One region of the Thauera sp. WH-1 genome, then DNA from elsewhere that is predicted to be linked to it. Evidence: predicted binding sites of a transcription regulator. Region 1 holds the regulator's gene; each other region holds the start of a gene.
The links. Region 1 encodes sigma-54, which starts transcription at its own class of promoters, with help from an activator protein. Its sites were predicted from a motif close to TGGCACGCTTNCTGCTNA; they were not measured.

Region 1 (7,143 bases):
GATGCGTTCGAGGTAATCCGTGGGGGTGGTCATGGCCGGCGCGTGCGCTGCTGCAAAGCGGCTGAGGGTAACAGTCGCATGCGCCGGGCGGCAAGTGCGCGTCCTTGTGGCCCCTGGCGGGGGAGGCCCTGCGCGGGCGGGCGCATTAGCGCAACAGGTCGCGCAGGCCGCCGCGCAGGCGCTCCTGCAGGTTCTCGGGGATACGCTCGCGGATGCGTTCCTCGACCTTCTCGCGCGCACGGTCGCGCAGGCTGTCGCTGACCAGGGCCTCGATGTCGAGGGCGAAGGCCGGCTCGGCAAAGGGGCCGGTGATGCGGATCGGCACGGTGAGGCCGCGCAGGTTGCCGAGATCCTCGCCGCCCTGGCCGGTCAGGGTGGCGACCAGGCTGGCACGCAGGCGGTAGTCGATGGTCTCGCTGACCAAGCTCGCGCTGCCGTTGCCGCCGAGGCGCAGCAGGGGCGAGCGCAGGTCGAGGTCGTCGTTGCGGATCACGCCGGCGGCGATCTTCAGTGTCGCGCTGAGCGCGGTGAAGTCGGTCTGGTTCGGCCCGCCGGCGGCCGGTGCAGGCTGGCCGCGCAGGCGGGCCGAGGCTTCGCGCATCAGCTGCGCCACATTCACGCCCTTGACGGCACCGTCGGCGACACGAATCTCGGCCTGGCCGGCCAGGCTGCGCCTGAGGCTGTCGGCGCTATCGGCGTCGGCCTGTAGGCGCGCGCGCACGTCGGCGCGACCGCTGATGCGTTCCGCCTTGCCGGTGAGGTCGCGCAGCAGCGGTGCGAGCTGGACGCCGCGCAGCGACTCGTCAAGCGACAGGCGGGCCGGGCTGCGGCGGGTGTCGAACTGCACCTTGCCGGCGTAACGCCCCCCGTACAGGCTCGCCGACAGCGGCTCGAGGCGTAGCAGACCACCGTCGGCGTCGAGGCTGAGGTCGAGTTCGCTCAGTGTCAGTCCGGCAACGCTGAGCTGGCCCACGCGCAGGCGGCCCGCGGCGGTGAGTGACTTCAGCGTCGACGGCTCGGCACCCGCCGCGGCAGCGCCGGGCGATACCGCCGTGGCCGGCTGGCCGGGCGGCAGGTAACGGTCGAGCTCGATGCCGTCGGCCTTGAGCTCGAAGCGCAGCGCCCGGCGCGCAAAGTCGGTGATGGCCAGCTCGCCCTCGATCCGGGTGTCGTCGAGGACGGCGGACAGGCTACGGAGCTCGAGCAGCGTCGCAGTGGCGTCGAACTCGGCCTCGAGCTGGGCGCGGGCGAGCACGGCGGGGTCGGCGGTGGGCGGACGCTCGATACCGAGGGCGTCGAGCGTGCTGCGCGGGTCGAAGGCTGCCACCTTGATGCGCCCGCCGAAGCGAGGCGCATCATGCAGCGCGCGGGCCTCGATCTGGCCCGTCGCGTGCAGGCCGAGGGTGTCGACGGTCAGGCCGGTCACGTTCAGCATGCCGGCGCCGAGGTCGGCATCGACGTCCGCGCGCAGGCTGGCATGAAGCCGGCCGCCGGGTAGCTCCGCCGCTTCGGCGGCCAGGTTCAGCGCCAGGCCGGACAGATTGAGCGTGTCGCGTGCGGGGTCGAAGCGGGCCTGGGTGTCAAGCTCGAAGCGCGTGTGCGGCGTCGCCGGCGCAGACGATGTCGCGCCACGGGACAGCGTGAGTGCGAGCGCGAGCGGAAAGGCGATGCCGGGGCGGATCTCGCCGGCCTGCAGGTCGACATCGTCAAGCGCGTAATGCACGCCAGACTGCAGGTCGGACCAGGTGAGGCGGGCCGAGCGGATGTCCACGCCGCCCAGTGCGAACACCGCCGCGCCCAGTGTGCGCGGTTCGCGGCGGGCGTCGTCCGTGGTCGCGCCGGTCTTGTCCGGCGGGGTGCTCCAGTTCGTGCGGCCGTCGGCGGCGCGCACGAGCTTGAGCTCTAGCCCGTCGATCACGATGCGGTCGATCTCGAGGTCGCCCCGCAGCAGCGGAATAAGGCGCGCACGCGCCTCCAGGCGGTCGATGCGGGCCAGGGGGCCGTCGCCGAAACCGGGGGCGTCGGCGAGCGTCAGGCGGCCGGCCTCGACACCCAGCCAAGGGTAGACCGACAGGCCGAGCTGACCGTCGATCCGGAGCTCGCGTCCGGTATGGCGCAGCACCTCCGCGGACAGGCGTGCGCGATGGTCGTTGGGGTCGAAGCTGAAGCTGAGCCAGGCGGCGAGGCCGGCGAGCAGCAGGATGGTTGCAGCGATGAGGATCAGCAGGCCGCGGACCAGCAGGCTGCGGACCGGACGGCTCATGGCCGCACGCCGTCCTCGTCGCGATCGCCCGTCGGGCTCATCGCCCGCATCTGGCGGTCAATGAATTCCTGCGTCGAGTCGATGCCACGCAATTGAAGAATGGTCGAGCGCACCGCCGCCTCGAGCAGCACCGCGAGGTTGCGCCCGGCGGCGACCGGCAGCACCACGCGCGAGATCTTGACGCCGAGGATGTCCTGCGTCTCCTGCTGCACGGGGAGGCGGGTTGGGTCGCCCGGGCCGGGCTGGCGGCGCTCGAGGTGGCAGATCAGGCGCAGGCGCATCTTGCGCCGGCAGGCGGTCTCGCCAAAGATCGTGCGGATGTTGATGATACCCAGGCCGCGGACCTCGATGAAGTCCTGCAGCAGTTCGGGGCAGCGTCCCTCGAGCACGGTGGGCGCGATGCGTGAGAGCTCGACGACATCGTCGGCCACCAGGCCGTGGCCGCGTGAGATCAGTTCGAGCGCGAGCTCGGACTTGCCCGCGCCCGAGTCGCCGGTGATCAGCACGCCCAGCCCGAGCACGTCCATGAACACGCCGTGCAGCGAGGCCTTCTCGGCCAGCTCGCGCGACAGGTAGAGGCGAAGCTGGTCGATCACGCTGGCCGCCGGATGATCGGTGGTGAAGAGGGCGACATCGTGTGCGGCGCAGATGCCGTGCACGATGTTGGGCACCTCGCAGGCGTCGGCGACGATGATGGCCGGCGGACGTGCGGACAGGATTTCGTTGAGGTGATGCGCGACCTTCTCGTTCGACTGGCGGCGTGCCCAGGCGAGTTCGGCGGCACCGAGGATCTGCAGGCGGGTCGGGTGGATCAGATTGAGGTGGCCCACCAGATCGGCGGGCCAGATGCGTTCTTCGGCCACCGCGATGCGCGCGTCAAGGCGCCCGCTGAGGTGGCACAGCTTCAGGCTGTCGCGGTACGCCTCATACAGCCGCGCGACGCTGGTCTGCCGCATCGGCGCCCCAGTTCATGAACATCTGATGGATGTGGGCCGCGTCCGGTGCGTCGAGCAAGGCTTCGCGGAAATCACGATCGCTGAACATCTGCGCGAGCTCGGACAGCAGCTGCAGGTGGGTTTCGTTCGCCTGCTCGGGAACGAGCAGGACGAACAGCATGTTCACCGGACGCCCGTCCGGGGCGTCGAACTGCACCGGTGTGGCCAGGCGCAGGAAGGCGCCGGCGGCGTCCTTCAGGCCCTTGATGCGGCCGTGCGGAATCGCGATGCCTTGACCAAGCCCGGTCGAGCCGAGTCGTTCGCGGGTGAACAGGCTGTCGAACACGGTGCTGCGACCGATGCCCTGGTTGTTCTCGAACAACAGGCCCGCCTGCTCGAAGACGCGCTTCTTGCTGCTGGCGTCGAGGTCGACCACCACGTTGGAAAGTGGCAGGAGTTGAGATATCAGGCTCATTCGCTGGAAGGCTTGCGCAATAGCTGAACCGCCTAGGTCAGGTGCTGCGTTTGGACGGTCCGGGGCGAGTGGGGCTCGCGTCGTGAAAACGCGCGCATTATAACCACACCCCGGACACGGGGCGGTAACGAAGGCGTCAGACTTCGGGTGCCTGGTGCTTGATCGTTTCGTGGTTGTGGTCGGCCTGCTTCTGCTTGTACTTCTGAACCTGCCGGTCGAGCTTGTCGGCCATCGCGTCGATGGCGGCATACAGGTCGGCGTCGTCGCTCTCGACGAAGATGTCCTTGCCGCGCACGTGCAGCGTGACTTCCGCATTCTGCTTGAGCTTCTCGACCGAGAGGATCACCGCGACACTGGTGACGTTGTCGAAGTGACGGATGACGCGATCGAGCTTGGAAGTCACGTAGTCGCGAATGGCCGGGGTGACTTCGACATGGCGCCCGGTGATGTTGAGATTCATGTTAACTCCTGTTGTTGTCAGATGGATTTGCGCAGACTGACCGGCGGGATATTGAGGGATTCACGGTACTTGGCGATCGTGCGCCGTGCGACCACGATACCCTGCTGGCCCAGAACTTCTGCAATCTTGGCGTCGGACAGCGGCTTCTTGCTGTCTTCTGCATCCACCAGCTGGCGAATCAGCGCTCGAATCGCCGTCGAGGATGCCGCTCCGCCGGTATCGGTGGCGACGTGACTGCCGAAGAAATACTTGAGTTCGAATACACCGCGCGGGCTCGCCATGTATTTTTGCGTGGTGACGCGCGATACGGTGGATTCGTGCAGCTCGAGCTGGTCTGCGATCTCCCGGAGAGTGAGTGGCCGCATCGCCACCTCCCCATGATCGAAGAACTGCCGCTGCTGGTCAACGATGGCCTGAGACACCCGCAGGATGGTGTCGAAGCGCTGCTGGACGTTCTTGATCAGCCAGCGTGCCTCCTGCAACTGGCCGCTGAGCCCACCCCCCTGGCCGCGGTTCTGCTGCAGCAGGCTGGCATACAGGCGGTTGATGCGCAGGCGCGGCATCGCCTCCTGATTGAGGGTGACGGTCCAGCGACCGCGCAGCTTGCGCACGACGACGTCGGGCAGCACGTAGCGCGTCTCCGCGCTCGAGTAGCGCGACCCCGGGTGCGGGTCGAGGCTGCAGATCAGGGCGTGGGCGGCGCGCAGGGCGTCGTCGTCGCAGCCGGTGAGTTTCTTGAGCTTGACGAAGTTGCGCTCGGCGAGGAGCTCGAGATGCTTGTCGACGATCTCGAGCGCGAGCGCGCGGGTGTCGGTCGCGGGCAGCGTGCGCAACTGCAGCGACAGGCATTCCTGCGGGCTGCGCGCGCCGATCCCGGCCGGCTCGAGGTTCTGCACATGGCGCAGGGCGATGCTGAGTTCGTCGAGCTCGACCTCGGACTCCTCGGGCAGCAGCTCGAGCAATTCCTCGAGCGGCTGGTGCAGATAGCCGTCGTCGTCGAGCGCCTCGATCACCAGGCGCACCAGGGCGCGGTCGCGATCCGACAGCGGCGACAGCGAGACCTGCTGGTCGAGGTGCTCGCGCAACGACACGCCGGCCGCCTGCAGGTCCTGGTAATCGACGTCGTCATCGTCCTCGCCGCGGCTCGAGGCGCCGCTGCCCACGTTCGACCAGTCGATGCCCTCGTCCTCGCTGCTGCCTTCGCCGCCTTCCCTGTGTTCGCCGGCCTCGGCGCCGGCGCTGTCGGGCGCCGCCTCGCGCGCCTCGTCCTGGCGCTGCTGTTGCTGCAGTTCGTGCTCGGGCGGGCTGCCCGGCGCGGCAGGGGGCATGAACTCCACCCCATCGCTGTCGGCGCGTTCGAGCATCGGGTTCTCGAGCAGGAAGCGCTCGATCTCCTGGTTGAGCTCGATGGTCGACAGCTGCAGCAGCTTGATCGACTGCTGCAGTTGCGGCGTCAGCGTGAGGTGCTGGGAGAGCTTGAGCTGGAGGCTGGGTTTCATCGTGGTCGGTGTGGGTGCGCACTCACAGGCGGAAATGCTCGCCGAGGTAGACCTGGCGCACGCGCTCGTTGTCGATGATCTCGGTCGGCTTGCCGCTGGCCAGTACCCGGCCTTCGCTGATGATGTAGGCGCGGTCGCAGATCCCCAGGGTCTCGCGCACGTTGTGGTCAGTGATCAGCACGCCGATGCCGCGCTCCTTGAGGAAGCGGATGATCTTCTGGATGTCGATGACCGCGATCGGGTCGACGCCGGCGAAGGGCTCGTCGAGCAGGATCAGGCGCGGGTCGGTCGCCAGTGCGCGGGCGATCTCGCAGCGCCGGCGCTCGCCGCCGGACAGCGACACCGCGGTGTTGTTGCGCAGGTGGTTGATGCCCAGCTCGAGCAGCAGCTCGTCCAGGCGGGCGTTGATCTGTCGCGTCTCCAGCCCCCGCAGCTCGAGCACGGCGCGGATGTTCTCGGCCACGCTGAGCTTGCGGAACACGCTCATCTCCTGCGGCAGGTAGGACAGGCCGAGGCGGGCGCGGGCGTGGATGGGCAGGTGGGTGAGATCGGTGCCGTCGAGCGTGATCTGACCGCCGTCGGCACGCACCAGGCCGACGATCATGTAGAAACAGGTGGTCTTGCCCGCGCCATTGGGGCCGAGCAGGCCGACCACCTGGCCCGGGTCGACCTCGAAGCCGACATCGTGCACCACGGTGCGCGACTTGTAGCGCTTTTGCAGGCCGGCGACCTTAAGCAGACTCATCGAAGGGCTCTTTCAGCAGCTTGCGGATCAGTTCGGGGGCGAAGCCGCGGGTTTGCAGGAAGCGCGCCTGGCGCGCCCATTCGCGCGGGTCGGCCGGCGCGGAGCTGAAGCGGCTGCGCAGCACCTGGCGTGCGCGTTCCAGTTCCGATTCTACGCATTCGTTCTCGATCGCCTGCTCGATCAGGTCACGCTCGATGCCGCGCCGCGCCAGCTCACTGCGCAGCCGGCCGGCGCCGAAACGGGCCGCCTTGCCGCGCACGAAGGCCTCGGCGTAGCGGCTGTCGGACTGCAGGCCGAGCTCGCCCATGCGCGCAATCACGGCGTCGATCTCGTCCGCCTCGCCGTGGGTGGCGAGCTTGCGCGCCAGTTCGGCGCGCGAGTGGTCGCGCCGCGCCAGGTGACGGAGCGCGCGCTCGCGCAGGCTGGGGACGCCCATGGCCGTACCTTGGCCCCGCTCAGGCCTCGGCGGCTGCCGCTGCGGTGGTCGTCACCGCCATTGCGGGCAGGCCGACCGCGGCGCGCACCTTGTTCTCGATCTCACGCGCCAGCGCCGGGTTGTTGCGCAGGAACTCGCGCGAGTTGTCCTTGCCCTGGCCGATCTTGTCGCCCTGGTAGGCGTACCAGGCGCCGGACTTGTCGACGATCTTGTGCGTCACGCCGAGGTCGATGATCTCGCCCTCGCGCGAAATGCCCTCGCCATAGAGGATGTCGAAGTGCGCTTCCTTGAACGGCGGCGACACCTTGTTCTTGACCACCTTGACACGGG
Region 2 (7,143 bases), on a different contig from region 1:
GGCCAGCAGGCGCTCGCGCTGGCCCTGTGCAACGAGCGCGTCGGCACCCGGCCGCACAGTCCGCTGACCCGGCTCCTGCTGCAGCGCGCCGCGCCACTGCGGGCGGCAGCCTGAGCGCGGCGCCGGCAGCCCGGCCCGCCGCGCCGAGCGGCAGGCGCGGGCCGCCAAGGCCTCATGCGCGCCCTATCGCCAGCGGTGCTGGCTGAATATAATTACAGCCATGCCGCCTTCGTCCCTTCCGGCTGCCGCCACTGCTGCCGCCGCACCCGACCACCCCGCGTTCGATCCGCTCGCTCGCCTCAACCCGGCGCAGCGGGCGGCGGTCGAGCACGGGATCACCGAGGCGACGGCCGGCGATGGCCCGGCGCCGGCGGCGCCGCTGCTGGTGATTGCCGGCGCCGGCTCGGGCAAGACCAACACCCTGGCGCATCGGGTGGCGCAGCTGATCGCCCACGGCGCCGACCCCGGGCGCATGCTGCTGCTCACCTTTTCGCGCCGCGCGGCGGACGAGATGGGCCGCCGCGTGCGGCGCATCCTGGCGCAGGTCGCCGCCGGCCGCCCTGGCCTGGCGCAAGCCGAGCTGCACTGGTCGGGCACCTTCCACGCCATCGGCGCGCGCCTGTTGCGCGACTGGGCCGGGCGCATCGGGCTCGATGCCGGCTTCACCATCCACGACCGCGAGGACTCGGGCGACCTGATGAACCTGGTGCGCCATGAACTCGGCCTGTCGGCGACGAAGCAGCGCTTTCCGCAGAAGGGCACCTGCCTGGCGATCTACTCGGCGGCGGTCAACACGCAGGCGCCGCTCGCCGAGGTGTTGCAGGCGAGCTTCCCGTGGTGCGCGGAGTGGGAGGACGAACTCAAGCGCCTGTTCCGCGGCTACGTCGAGGCCAAGCAGGCGCAGCAGGTGCTCGACTACGACGACCTGCTGCTGTACTGGGCGCAGATGGTGGCCGAGCCGGCGCTCGGCGCCGAGATCGGCGGCCTGTTCGACCATGTGCTGGTCGATGAGTACCAGGACACCAACGCCCTGCAGGCGGCGATCCTGCTGGCGATGAAGCCCGACGGCCGCGGCCTCACCGTGGTCGGCGACGACGCGCAGTCGATCTACGCCTTTCGCGGTGCCACGGTGCGCAACATCCTCGACTTTCCCGCCGCCTTCGAGCCGCCGGCGCAGGTAATCACGCTGGAGCAGAACTACCGCTCCACCCGGCCGATCCTGGAAGCGGCCAATTCGGTCATCGCGCTCGCTGCCGAGCGCTTCACCAAGAACCTGTGGTCCGAGCGCGCATCCACCCAGCGCCCGCGCCTGGTGGCGGTGAAGGACGACGCCGTCCAGGCCGCCTTTGTCGTCGACACGGTGCTGGCGCGGCGCGAAGAGGGGCTCAAGTTGAAGCAGCAGGCGGTGCTGTTCCGCGCCTCGGCGCACAGCGCGCGCCTGGAGATGGAGCTCACCCGGCGCAACATTCCTTTCGTGAAGTTCGGCGGGCTCAAGTTCCTCGAGGCCGCCCACGTCAAGGACGTGCTCGCGCTGCTGCGCTGGGCCGAGAACCCGCGCGACCGCATCTCGGGCTTCCGCGCCATCCAGTTGCTCGCCGGCATCGGGCCCAGGACCGCCGGCCGCGTGCTCGACAACGTCTGCGCCGCACCCGCGGGCTGCGCGCTGCTCGCCGAGCAGCCGGTGCCCGAGGCCGCGCGCGCCGGCTGGCAGGAATTCGCGGCGCTGATCGACCGCCTGGCCGAACGCCCGCAATGGCCGGCCGATTTCGAGCTCGCCTGCCGCTGGTACGAGGGCGAGATGCCGCGTCTGTACGACGACTTCGCACTGCGCGTGCTCGACGTCCAGCAGCTCGCCCGCATCGCCGCCACCAGCCCGAGCCGCCAGCGCTTCCTCACCGAGCTCACCCTCGACCCGCCCAGCGCCACCAGCGGCGAGGCCGGCATGCCGCTGCTCGACGAGGACTACCTGATCCTGTCGACGATGCACTCGGCCAAGGGCCAGGAGTGGAACGCGGTGAGCGTGTTGAACGTGGTCGACGGCTGCATTCCCTCGGACGTCGCCACCCGCAACAGCGCCGAGATCGAGGAGGAGCGCCGCCTGCTCTACGTGGCGATGACGCGCGCGAGGGACAGCCTCGACCTCATCGTGCCGCAGCGCTTCTACGTCACCCAGCAGATGGGCATGGGCGACCGCCACGTGTATGCCGGGCGCACGCGCTTCATCCCCAACCGCCTGCTCGGGCAGTTCGAGCAGATCAGCTGGCCGCCCCCGCCGGCCGAACTACGGGGCTCGCCGGCCTCGCGCCAGGCGGCGATCGACCTCGCGGCGAAGATGCGCGACATGTGGCGCTGAGGGGTTCCCCGTGCGCGCCGCGATCGTTGCTGCGCGGGAAGGGCGGTTCCATAATCGGCCACCGTTTCCCTTCTGAAAGACTGCCCATGGGTCTGTCCGCCGCCGACCTCGACGAAAACGGCCTCAAGATCGGCATCTCGCCCGAGCATTTCCGCGCGGTGGCGATGCCGCTGCTGTTCGACCACCTCAACGCCCAGTGCGAGGGCACGGTGGCGGTCAATCGCCAGGCGCGCATCGTGTGGATGAGCGACAAGTACGCGAGCAAGATCGGGCTGGCCGACGGTCACAGCGCGCTCGGGCGCGAGATCGAGGACGTGCTGCCGTCCAGCCGCCTGCGCGAGGTGGTCGACAGCGGCGAGCCCAGCCTGCTCGACCTGATGCCCTTCGGCGACGAGCACTTCGTCGTCACTCGCATCCCGCTGCGCGACGACGATGGCCATGTGGTGGGCGCGCTCGGCTTCGTGCTGTTTGACCGCGCCCGCCATCTGAAGCCGCTGATGGAGAAGTACGGCCGCCTGCAGGCGCGCCTGGCCGAGACCGAACGCGCGCTGCTGCAGGCGCGCCGCGCGCGCTACACGATCGCCAACTTCATCGGTACCAGCGCGGTGGCGACCGAGATCAAGCGCCAGGCCCGCCGCGCCGCCCAGCTCGACGCCACGGTGCTCTTGCGCGGCGAGACCGGCACCGGCAAGGAGCTGCTCGCGCAGGGCATTCACAACCTGTCGGCGCGCGCCGATGGCCCCTTCGTCGCGGTCAATATGGCGGCAGTGCCGGACAACCTGGTCGAGGCCGAGCTCTTCGGCACCGCACCCGGCGCCTTCACCGGGGCCGACCGCAAGGCGCGGCTGGGCAAGTTCGAGCTCGCCAACGGCGGCACCCTGTTCCTCGACGAGATCGGCGACCTGTCCCTGCCGCTGCAGGTCAAGCTGCTGCGCGTGCTGCAGGAGCAGCAGGTCGAGCCGCTCGGCTCGAACCAGGTGCGCCCGCTCGATGTGCGGGTGATCGCCGCCACCCATGTGGACCTCGAGGCGCGGGTGGCCGAGGGCAGCTTCCGCGCCGACCTGTTCTACCGTCTCAACGTGCTGGCCCTGCGCGTGCCCAGCCTGCGCGAGCGGCGCGAGGACATCCGCGCCCTGGTCGAGGCCTTGCTCGACGACATCGCCGCACGCTCCGGCCAGCGTCCGCTGGAGCTCGCCGACGACGCGCTGGCGCTGCTCGCGGCCCAGCCCTGGCCGGGCAACGTGCGCCAGCTGCGCAACCTGCTCGAGCGCGCCCAGCTGAGCGCCGACAGCGGGCCGCTGGATGCCGCGGCGCTGGCGGCCCTGCTCGGCACGGCCGGGGCGGTGCTGGCCATGCCCGTCGCGGCTGCACGCGCAAGGGCTGCGCCGGACGCGTCATTGGGCGCAAGGCCCGACGCAGGGCAGGACGCAATTCGGGCGGCCACGCCGGACGGGCTCCCCGGAGAGGGCGTCGTGCCGCTCGCCGACGCCCTCGCGCATGCCGAACGCGTGGCGCTGCGGGCGGCGCTGCAGGCCTGCGGCGGCAATCGCCGCCTCGCCGCCAGCCGGCTCGGCATCTCGCGCGCCGGCCTCTACGCCAAGCTGCAGCAGCACGGCATCACGCGCTGAGCCCTGTGCTGCCCCGCGTCGGGGTGTCCAGAAATCTGGATTGATTGCTTCTGAGTGTCCTGAATCCTGGACATGTCTTGAAAGCTGGAGCCTTCAATGCGTCCGCATGCGTGTCGTCTGGCCATGACGGGCGGTAATAAGGCCGATCGATAACCCAATCAGCGCATGCGATCCAGGCCTGTTTGCGCCTGTTCGGGGCCCTGTTCCGGCCGCAGCGTGCAGGACCTGGCACGGATGCTGCTGTTGATTGCCCGCACCGCGGCGACGTCCGCGGCCGATACCGATACCCAAAAACCAATCCAGGAGGAGGACGCCCCATGGGCACCCTAGGCATTCTGTTGTCCCTCGTATTGCTGATGTATCTCGCCTACCGCGGCATCAGCGTCCTGCTGCTCGCGCCGCTGCTGGCGCTGTTCGCCGTGCTGATGTCGGGCGAGGCGGCGATGCTGCTGCCGACCTACACCCAGGTCTTCATGAAGGCCATGGGCGGCTACGTGATCCAGTTCTTCCCGCTGTTCCTGCTCGGCGCGCTGTTCGGCAAGCTGATGGACGACTCCGGCTCGGCGCGCGCGATCGCGCACGCCATCGTCGAGAAAGTGGGCAGCCAGCGTGCGATCCTGGCGATCGTGCTCGCCTGCGGCATCCTGACCTACGGCGGCGTGTCGCTGTTCGTGGTGGCCTTCGCCGTGTATCCGATCGGCGCCGCGCTGTTCCGCGAGGCGGGCATCCCCAAGCGGCTGATTCCTGCCGCGATCGCGCTCGGTTCGTTCACCTTCACGATGACCGCGCTGCCCGGCACGCCGGCGATCCAGAACGCGATCCCCAGCCCCTTCTTCGGCACCGACGCCTTTGCCGCGCCCGGCCTGGGCCTGATTGGCGGCCTGATCATGTTCGGCCTCGGCACCTGGTGGCTGAGCGCCCAGGCGAAGAAGCTGATGGCGGCCGGCGAAGGCTACGGCCACCATAGCGGCGAGCCCGACAGCGAGCCGGCGGATGCGCCGCGCCCGGGCTTCTGGATCGCGCTGCTGCCCATCCTGGTGGTGATCGGCCTCAACTTCGTGATGGCCAAGCAGGTGCTGCCCAGCATCGACACCAGCTACCTCGCCAAGCCGGAGTTCGGCGGCCTGCAGGATGCGCGCTCGCTGATCGGTATCTGGTCGATCATCGTCGCGCTGTCGGCTTCCATCATGTTGCTGGTGGTGCTGCACTGGACGCGCTGGGCCAACCTGATGAAGACGGTCAACGAGGGTTCCTTCGGCTCCATGCTGCCCATCCTCAACACCGCCACCGAGGTCGGCTACGGCACCGTGATCGCTTCGCTCGCCGGTTTCGTCGTGATCCGCGACCTGGTGCTGGGCATCGCACCGGGCAACCCGCTGATCTCCGAGGCGGTGGCGGTGAACGTGCTCGCCGGCATCACCGGCTCGGCCTCGGGCGGCATGTCGATCGCGCTGAAGACGCTGGGCGCCGAGTATCTCGCCATGGCCAACGCCGCCGGCATCAGCCCCGAGCTGCTGCACCGCATCGCCACCATGGCCTCGGGCTGCATGGACTCGCTGCCGCACAACGGCGCGGTGATCTCGCTGCTGTCGATCTGCCGCCTGACCCATCGCGAGTCCTACGGCTTCATCGCCATGAACACGGTGGTGTTCCCGCTCGTCGCGCTGGTGGTGGTGATCACCCTCGGCACGCTGTTCGGCAGCTTCTGACCGTCGCGAGGAGGAGATCCGCATGAGTACGACCACCCATCCGATGGCCGCTTCGCTGCGCGCGGCCGACACCGGCAAGATCGTGTCGGCGCGCGAGGCGGTGCGCCTGATCCGCAGCGGCGACACGGTTGCCACCGGCGGCTTCGTCGGCATCGGCTTTCCCGAGAGCATCGCGATCGCGCTCGAGGAACGCTTCCTCGACGGCGGCGAAGCCGGTGCCGAGGGCCGCGGCGCGCCGCGCGACCTGACGCTCGTGTACGCCGCCGGCCAGGGCGACGGCAAGGACCGCGGCCTCAACCATCTCGGCCACGACGGCCTGGTGGCGCGCGTGATCGGCGGCCACTGGGGTCTGGTGCCCAAGCTGCAGGCGCTCGCGGTGGACAACCGCATCGAGGCCTGGAACCTGCCGCAGGGGGTGATCTCGCATCTGTTCCGCGACATCGCCGCCGGCAAGCCCGGCACCCTGACCCGGGTCGGCCTGGGCACCTTCGTCGATCCGCGCTTCGGCGGCGGCAAGCTCAATGCGCGTACCACCGCCGACCTGGTGCGGCTGCTGCCGATCGACGGCGAGGACTACCTGTTCTACAAGGCCTTCCCGATCCACGTCGGCATCATCCGTGGCACCACCGCCGACCCCGACGGCAACGTCACCATGGAGAAGGAGGCGCTGACGCTGGAGGCGCGCGCGATCGCGATGGCCGCACGCAACTCCGGCGGCATCGTCATCGTGCAGGTCGAGCGCATCGCCGAGCGCGGTTCGCTCAACCCGCGCCAGGTGCAGGTGCCCGGCGTGCTGGTCGACTGCGTGGTGGTGGCCGAGCGCCCCGAGCACCACATGCAGACCTATGCGGAGCAGTACAACCCGGCCTTCGCCGGCGAGATCCGGGTGCCGATGTCGGCGATCGGCGCGATGCCCATGAGCGCGCGCAAGGTCATCGCCCGCCGCGCGGCGATGGAGCTCAAGCCCGACGCGGTGGTGAACCTGGGCATCGGCATGCCCGAGGGCGTGGCTGCCGTGGCCGCCGAGGAGCAGATGATCGACCTGCTGACGCTGACCGCCGAGCCCGGCGTGATCGGCGGCATCCCGGCCGGCGGGCTGTCCTTCGGCGCGGCGGTGAACACCCAGGCGATCATCGACCAGCCCAGCCAGTTCGACTTCTACGACGGCGGCGGGCTGGACATCGCCTTTCTCGGCCTCGCCCAGGCGGACCGCGAGGGCAACCTCAACGTGTCCAGGTTCGGGCCGCGGCTGGCCGGGGCGGGCGGCTTCATCAACATCTCGCAGAACGCCAAGAAGGTGGTCTTCGTCGGCACCTTCACCGCCGGCGCGTTACAGGTGGCGGTGGCCGACGAAGGCCTGCGCATCGTGCAGGATGGCGAGGCGCGCAAGTTCGTGGATGCGGTCGAGCACCGCAGCTTCAGCGGGCCGCAGGCGGTGAAGTGGCAGCAGGAC
Region 3 (7,143 bases), on a different contig from region 1:
AGGCGGCCGTCCTCGCCCTCGGCGATCACCTTGCGCCGGAGACGGTCGATGCGGGTGACCGTGCTGCCGGCGTGCAAGGTGATGTGGTTGTCGCGATACCAGGCGAGATCGTTCAGCATGATCTCGGGCAGCGTCATCTCGCCCGCCAGCACCGGCGACAGCAGGATGCGGTTGTAGTTGCCATGCGGCTCGGCACCGAACACGGTGATGTCGTACAGGTCGGGAGCGAGCTTGAGCAGCTCCTCGATGGTGCGCACGCCGGCCATGCCGTTGCCGACGAGGACGAGTTTCATCTTCTTCATGCCTGTTCTCCGCTCACGCCCGCCGCACCGCGGCCGTCTGGCTGGCACCCGCCGCGGCGCGCGCGCGCGCGTTGGCGATCGGCTCGACCTTGCGCTGCTTCTCGTAGAGGAAGCTCAACACCTCGTGGCGGTAATGGGTGTAGCGCGCGTCGTCGGCGAGCGCGAGGCGGTCACGCGGGCGCGGCAGCTCGATGTCGAGCACCTGGCCGATGGTGGCCGAGGGGCCGTTGGTCATCATCACGATGCGGTCGGACAGCAGCACCGCCTCGTCCACGTCGTGGGTGATCATCATCACCGTGTTCTGCAGCTCTGCCTGGATGCGCATGACCTCGTCCTGCAGGTGGGCGCGGGTGAGCGCGTCGAGCGCGCCGAAGGGCTCGTCGAGCAGCAGCACCTTGGGCTCCATCGCCAGCGCGCGGGCGATGCCCACGCGCTGCTTCATGCCGCCGGAGATCTCCGCCGGCAGGCGGTCGAGGGCGTGGCTCATGCTCACCATGTCGAGGTTGTGCAGGATCCAGTCGCGCTGTTCGGCCGCGCTGCGCCGGCCCTTGAAGATCTTCTGCACCGCGATCTCGACGTTCTGGTAGACGGTCAGCCAGGGCAGCAGCGAGTGGTTCTGGAACACCAGGGCGCGGTCCGGGCCGGGCGCATTGACCTCGCGGCCATCGACGATGACCCCGCCCGAGGTGGCGCGCAGCAGGCCGGCGACGATGTTGAGCACGGTCGACTTGCCGCATCCCGAATGGCCGATCAGCGAGATGTACTCGCCGCGCTGGATGTCGAGGTTCACATCCGCGAGCACCGGGTTGGTGAGGCCGCCACGGCTGAACGCCATGTCGACGCGGGAGATGCTGAGATAGGGCTGGCTCATGATCAGGGACTCCTCAGGCGGGGGTGGTGCCACGGGTGACGCGCTTGCCGACCCAGGCGACCAGGCGGTCGAGCAGGAAGCCGACGACGCCGACATAGACGAGGGCGAGGATGATGTCGCTGACCAGCGACGAGTTCCACGCATCCCAGATGAAGAAGCCGATGCCCACGCCGCCGATCAGCATCTCGGCGGCGATGATCGCCAGCCAGGACAGGCCGACGCCGATGCGCAGCCCGGAGAAGATGTAGGGCGCGGCCGCCGGCAGCATGATCTTCCAGAAGTACTCGACGCCGTTGAGGCGGATGACGCGGGCGACATTGCGGTAGTCGTCGGGGATGTTGCGGATGCCGACCGAGGTATTGATGATGATCGGCCAGATCGCGGTGATGAAGATGACGAAGATGGCCGACGGGTTGCTGTCCTGGAAGCCGGCCAGCGAGATCGGCAGCCAGGCCAGCGGCGGCACCGTGCGCAGTACCTGAAAGAGCGGATCGAGCCCGCGCAGCGCCCAGGTGGATTGGCCCACCAGCACGCCCAGGCTGACCCCGGCCACCACCGCCAGCAGGTAGCCGTAGGCGACCCGCTCGAGGCTGGCGAGGATCTGCCAGGCGAGGCCGACGTCGTTGCCGCCGTTGTCGAAGAAGGGCTGGGTAATCAGCTCCCAGGTGTCGGTGACCACCTGGCTGGGCGGCGGCAGCGCCGCGCCCGGGCGCCCGCATAGCAGTTCCCACACCGCGAGCAGCAGGCCGATGACGACCAGCGGCGGCAGCACGTGGTTCATGAAGTAGGCATGGGCCGTGCTGGCGCGCGCGAGCAGCAGGGAGGGCGGCGCGCTGGCCGGCGCGGGTGCAGCGATGGAATGGGTGTTGTCCATGACGGGCTCCTGTATAGGTCGGACCTGGGGGCCAGGCCCGGTTGATCCGGTCTCAGCCGCGCACGGCCTTGATGGCGAGGCTGTCGAGGTAGGCCATCGGGTTCTCGGGGTCGAAGACCTTGCCGTCGAAGAAGGTCTCCAGCCCGCGCGAGGTCGAGGCCGGGATGTCGCTCGCCGCCACGCCCAGTTCCTGCGCCGCCTGGCGCCACAGGTCCTCGCGATTGACCTTGGCCACCCAGCCCTTCATGTCGAAGTCGCGTGGCAGGTAGCCCCAGCGGATGTTCTCGGTGAGGAACCACAGGTCGTGGCTCTGGAAGGGATAGGAGGCCTGGTCCTTCCAGTAGCGCATCTGCGCCGGGCTGTTCTCGACCACGCGGCCGGTGCCGTAGTCGAAGTCGCCGCGCATGCGATCGACGATGTCCTCGAAGGGGGCGTTGATCCAGCGCCGCTTGGCGCAGATGCGCGCCACTTCCTCGCGGTTGGCCGGGTCCTCGCAGAACATCTGCGCCTCCATCACCGCCTTGAGCAGCGCCTTGGTCGCGTTGGGGTTGGCATCGACGTAGTCGGCGCGCATGGCGAAGGCCTTTTCCGGGTGGTTGTGCCACAGCTCGCCGGTGGTGTTGGCGGTGTAGCCGATGCCCTGGTTGATGAGCTGGCGGTTCCACGGCTCGCAGACGCAGAAGGTGTCCATGCTGCCGACCTTCATGTTGGCCACCATCTGCGCCGGCGGCACGACGATGGTGGCGATGTCGCGCGTGGGGTCGATGCCGCCGGCGGCCAGCCAGTAGCGGATCCACATGTCGTGGGTGCCGCCGGGGAAGGTCATCGCCGCGTTCACCGCCTTGCCGCCGGCGCGTTTGGCGGCGAGCGCATCCTTGAACGCGCGGGTGTCCACACCGACCTTGAGGTCCTTGTACTCGTTGCCCACCGAGATGCACTGCCCGGCCAGGTTCAGGCGGGCGAGGATGTACATCGGCACCTGCACGTTGTTGGCCGTCATCGCCCCGCTGCTGATCAGGTAGGGCATCGGGGTGAGGATGTGGGCGCCGTCGATGCCGTTGCGCGCCGAGCCCAGCACCAGGTTGTCGCGGGTGGTGCCCCAGGACGACTGCTTGAGCACCTCGACCTCGGTCATGCCGTGCTTGGCGAAGAAGCCCTTCTCGTCGGCGACGAAGAGCGGTGCGGCGTCGGTGAGCGCGATGAAGCCGAGCTTGGCCTTCGTCGTCTCCAGCGCGCCGCCGGCGGCCCGCGCCCGTGCGGACCAGAATCCGCCCACCATCGCCGCGCCAGTCAGCGCGGCGGCGCTACGGATGAAGTCACGACGGCTGAATTCCGACTGCTTGATGACCTTGCTGCCCATGATCGACTCCTGAATATGAACCGCTGAAAGCAACAAGGCGCCCATCCCCGCCTGCGCGTGCGCTGGCCATGGATGGACGCCTTTGTCCGGGATGCGACAGCCTTGGGCTGCGCCGTGAGTCTCGAACCGCCTTTGGTTTCGCCTCGCTTCCGACTATGCAGAACTCGTGCCAGGGCATGAAAGGCCGCCTGATCCCTTGCCGCCGGCGGGTTTCGGCCGCAAGGCGGGGCTGGCACCGCCTCCGGGCAATGCACTGCTGCAGTGCAACACAAGCAGGGCGCGCACAGCCCCGGTGCGCTTCAGGGACGCTTCACGACCGCCCCGGGGAGCAACTCGGCCATCGCCAGTACGGCCTGGGCCACGTCGACGAGGCGGCGGCCCTGGTTCATCGCCGTCTGCCGCAGCAGACGGTAGGCCTCCTCCTCGCTCAGGCCCTGGTGCGCCATCAGCAGGCCCTTGGCGCGCTCGATGAGCTTGCGCTCGTCGAGCGTCGCGCGCACCGTCGCGAGCTCATCGCCCATCGCCTGCAACCGGCGCGACTGCGCCTGCAAGGTGTCGAGGATGGAGCGCGTCAGACGGGGGCCGAGGCCGTCGCCCCCCCGCAGCACGCCCTCGCCGCCCTCCCAGCCCGCCTCGCCGCCGGGCGCGGCGGGGTCGCCGCCGACCAGCACCGTCAGCGGCGCGGGTGCATCGGGCTGGGCGCGCAGCGCCTCGAGCATCGCCTGCTGGTCCTCGAGCTCGGCCCGGGTGGCGGCAATCTTGCGCTCGCAGGCCTGCTGCAGACTGGTGGCGAGATGGGCCTCGACCTCATGGATCTGGTCCAGGCGCTGCGAGCAGCAGTCGAACCAGACGTCGGCCAGCGCGCCGTCGAGTGCGGCGGCGGGCGCGGCGGCCACCAGCTTGCGGCGCAGGCGCTCGAGCTCGCTCAGCGGCATCGTGGCCTGCAGCGCGCGCCACTGCGTCAGGACCTCGTCCGCACAGAAGGCCTCGAAGCGCTCGAAGCATTGCTCCTGGCTCTCGATCAGGTGCACCAGCTGCTGCATCTCCTCGCTGCCGATGCGCCCCGCGGCAAAGGCCGCCGCACCGGCGGCGCGCTCCTGCCCGGCGAATTCCTTGCCCTGCATCAGGTTGAAGAGGCCGACCAGCGGCCGCGACACGGCCGGGTCCACGGCGACATCGGCCGCCTCGAAAACCAGGGCGAGCAGCGCCGCGACTGCCCTGTTGTAGCGTCGCGTGGCCTCCTGCGCGCTGCAGGCCTGCGCACGCACGGCCTCGCGCAGTGCGGGCAGCTGGTCAAGGGCATGGACGGCGACGGCGATGCGGGTGAACAGGCGCACGCCCCCGGCGAGCGCGCCTTCGCGCTGCTCGAGGCCGTCGAGCCAGTCGCGCACCCCCACTTCGGCCGCAGCGCTGGCGGCGATGCGCTCGTCAAGCTCGGCGCCGAAGCGCTGGCCGGCCGAGGCCAGATGGACGTTGCACGCGCCGCGCTCGCGCTGCAGCCGATGGACGAGTTCGCTGAGTTCCTGCACCAGTTCGCAGGTGCGCGCGAGCTGCTCGAGTTCGTCGATTTCGCAGCGGCGTGCCGCGACCAGAAAGCTGAGCGCCGATGTCATGCGGGGTTCTCCATGATCCTGCCTGAGGCTGCGGCCGGGTCGACCGCCATCGATTTCAAGCAAGAGTCGTGCAGAGGCGCGCGAGGACGTGGCGAGCAGCGGACGAGCAGGTGGGCGAGGAACGCTACCCGCGACGACCTGCGGTTAGTCGCCGCGCGTCCGCGGCAGGGCGCCGATGCCGGCCAGCAGCCCCGCGACCACGGCCGGGGCGGCGAGCAGTGCCCGGTGCACCTGCAGCAGCCGCGCCCCCGCCTGCAGCCGCGCGCGCGCCACGCGAGCCGAGTCGATGCCGCCGACGCTGATCAGGCACACGCGCGGTCCGAGCGCGGCCGACAGCTCGGCCAGGCGCGCGCAGGCACGCTCCGCCGCCCCTTCGGCGCAAACGAGCAGGCCATCGGCACCGGCCTCGACCAGCCGATGCGCCCAGGCCAGGCGATCATCGCCTTCCATCCACGCCGCCGGCAGCTTCGCCACCAGGGCAAGGCGGCGCGGCCGCACGAGGCGCTCGCGCAAGGCACCCAGACCGGCGAGCAGCTCGACCAGCTCGGGCGGCCCCACCGGAGCACGGGCCGGGTTGAGCACCACATAGTCGGTGCCCGCATGCCATGCCGCCAGCGCGCGGCCAAGCGCCTCGGCGCCGTTCGCTTCCCCGTACGGCGGCACGAGCAGGCTCAGCCCACGACGAGGCGGCGGCGCGACACGCCCACCCCCTGCCTCGTCCCGCCGTGACGCGGCGGGCGGGAACAGCGGCCTGCAGCCGGCGAGCGCCGCGCCGAAGCTGCCGCGCTCGATGCCGCCGATGCCGAGCGCGGCCGCATCGGCGAGCAGGCAGCCGCGCCGATCGAAGCCGGCAGCAAGCAGCAGCGGGGAGGCGAAGCTGAGCCCCATGGCCTCGAGCGCGGGGCGCGCTGGCGCGGGCGCGGCCCCGCGCGGCATGCCGGAGCGGGCCGCAGCGGCGGCGGCAGGCGTGGCGGCGGCGCCCAGGCGTGCCAGGCGCTGCACCGCCCAGCGCGTGCGCAGCGCGCGCGGCGTCAGCGGCGTCAGCGGCCGCGGCGTCATGAGGGCACGGCCGCTGACGCCGCGCGCCGCGCGCCCCCCAGCGGCCGGCGGCGGGCGAAGGCCTCGAGGAAGGCGGCGAGCGCCTCGACCGCTGCATCCGCCAGGCCGTTGTAGACGCTCAGGCGCACGCCGCCACGCGCCGGATGACCGCCCAGGTCGCGCAGGCCGGCGGCCTCCGCCTCGGCCAGGAAGCGCGCGCACAGCGGCGTATCCGCAAGCTGAAAGCAGGGATTGACGCGTGAGCGCCAGCCCGCCGGCGCCAGCGGACGGTAGAGCCCTGTCGCCTCGCCGCTGGCCATGGCCGCCGCCAACAGCGCATCGCGGGCTTCGAGCCGCGCCGCCATCGCCGCCACGCCGCCGGCGGCCTCGATCCAGTGCAGCATGCGATGGGCGACGAACACCGCCAGCACCGGCGGCGTGCACAGGCGCGAGTCCGCCGCGGCCTGCGCGGCGTAATCCATCACCCGTGGCGTGTCGGCGCGGGCGCGACCGAGCAGCGCGCGGCGAACGACCACCAGGGTGAGCCCGGGGGTGCCGATCGTCTTCTGCGTACCGGCATAGATCAGGCCGAGCGCGCGCCAATCGAGCGGGCGCGTCAGCAATTCGGACGTCAGGTCGGCGACCAGCGGCGCGGCACTGCGTGGCAAGACCGGGAACTGCAGGCCGTCGGCGGTCTCGTTGGGGGTGACATGGACATAGGCGTAGCCGGCCTCGCCCTCCGTCGCCGCCGGTGGCGGGAGCGACAGACCGTGCTGCGGATCGCTCACCAGCGCTTCCACGCCGAGCACCTTCACCCGCCCCAGGCGCTGCGCCTCGGCGAGCGCGCGGCGCGACCAGTGCCCGCTGTCGATGTAGAGCGCCTGGCGCGCGCCGGCGGCGACACCACCGCGACCGGGTGCTGGCGCACGGGCCTCGTCGCCCTCGTCGAGCAGGTTCATCGGCAGCAGCGCGAACTGCGCACTGGCGCCGCCGGCCATGAACAGCACCGCGAAGTCGTCCGGGATCGCCAGCAGGCGGCGCAGGCAGGCCTCGGTCTCGGCCTGCAGGCTGCGGTAGGCGAACGA

Region 2: ACMV5O_RS14210 (GntP family permease) is a predicted target of sigma-54. The motif match lies at 4,208-4,225, and genes of this name have one in related genera.
Region 3: ACMV5O_RS12530 (CmpA/NrtA family ABC transporter substrate-binding protein) is a predicted target of sigma-54. The motif match lies at 3,562-3,579, and genes of this name have one in related genera.

What each region holds. Positions count from the first base shown of each region.
Region 1 covers NZ_JBLQGP010000004.1:63,713-70,855, forward strand. Annotated here, with positions in the region: gene ilvA (threonine ammonia-lyase, biosynthetic) at 1-240, opposite strand, end outside; gene ACMV5O_RS05880 (AsmA family protein) at 146-2,263, opposite strand; gene hprK (HPr(Ser) kinase/phosphatase) at 2,260-3,219, opposite strand; gene ptsN (PTS IIA-like nitrogen regulatory protein PtsN) at 3,188-3,673, opposite strand; gene hpf (ribosome hibernation-promoting factor, HPF/YfiA family) at 3,810-4,133, opposite strand; gene ACMV5O_RS05900 (RNA polymerase factor sigma-54) at 4,151-5,632, opposite strand; gene lptB (LPS export ABC transporter ATP-binding protein) at 5,655-6,377, opposite strand; gene recX (recombination regulator RecX) at 6,364-6,813, opposite strand; gene recA (recombinase RecA) at 6,833-7,143, opposite strand, start outside.
Region 2 covers NZ_JBLQGP010000014.1:45,849-52,991, forward strand. Annotated here, with positions in the region: gene ACMV5O_RS14195 (tetratricopeptide repeat protein) at 1-114, shown strand, start outside; gene ACMV5O_RS14200 (ATP-dependent helicase) at 221-2,353, shown strand; gene ACMV5O_RS14205 (sigma-54 interaction domain-containing protein) at 2,440-3,981, shown strand; gene ACMV5O_RS14210 (GntP family permease) at 4,299-5,690, shown strand; gene ACMV5O_RS14215 (acyl CoA:acetate/3-ketoacid CoA transferase) at 5,713-7,143, shown strand, end outside.
Region 3 covers NZ_JBLQGP010000011.1:139,669-146,811, reverse strand. Annotated here, with positions in the region: partial or broken gene ACMV5O_RS12545 (NAD(P)/FAD-dependent oxidoreductase) at 1-302, opposite strand, end outside; gene ACMV5O_RS12540 (ABC transporter ATP-binding protein) at 316-1,179, opposite strand; gene ntrB (nitrate ABC transporter permease) at 1,187-2,047, opposite strand; gene ACMV5O_RS12530 (CmpA/NrtA family ABC transporter substrate-binding protein) at 2,100-3,407, opposite strand; gene ACMV5O_RS12525 (nitrate- and nitrite sensing domain-containing protein) at 3,707-5,020, opposite strand; gene ACMV5O_RS12520 (dihydroorotate dehydrogenase) at 5,165-6,079, opposite strand; gene serC (3-phosphoserine/phosphohydroxythreonine transaminase) at 6,076-7,143, opposite strand, start outside.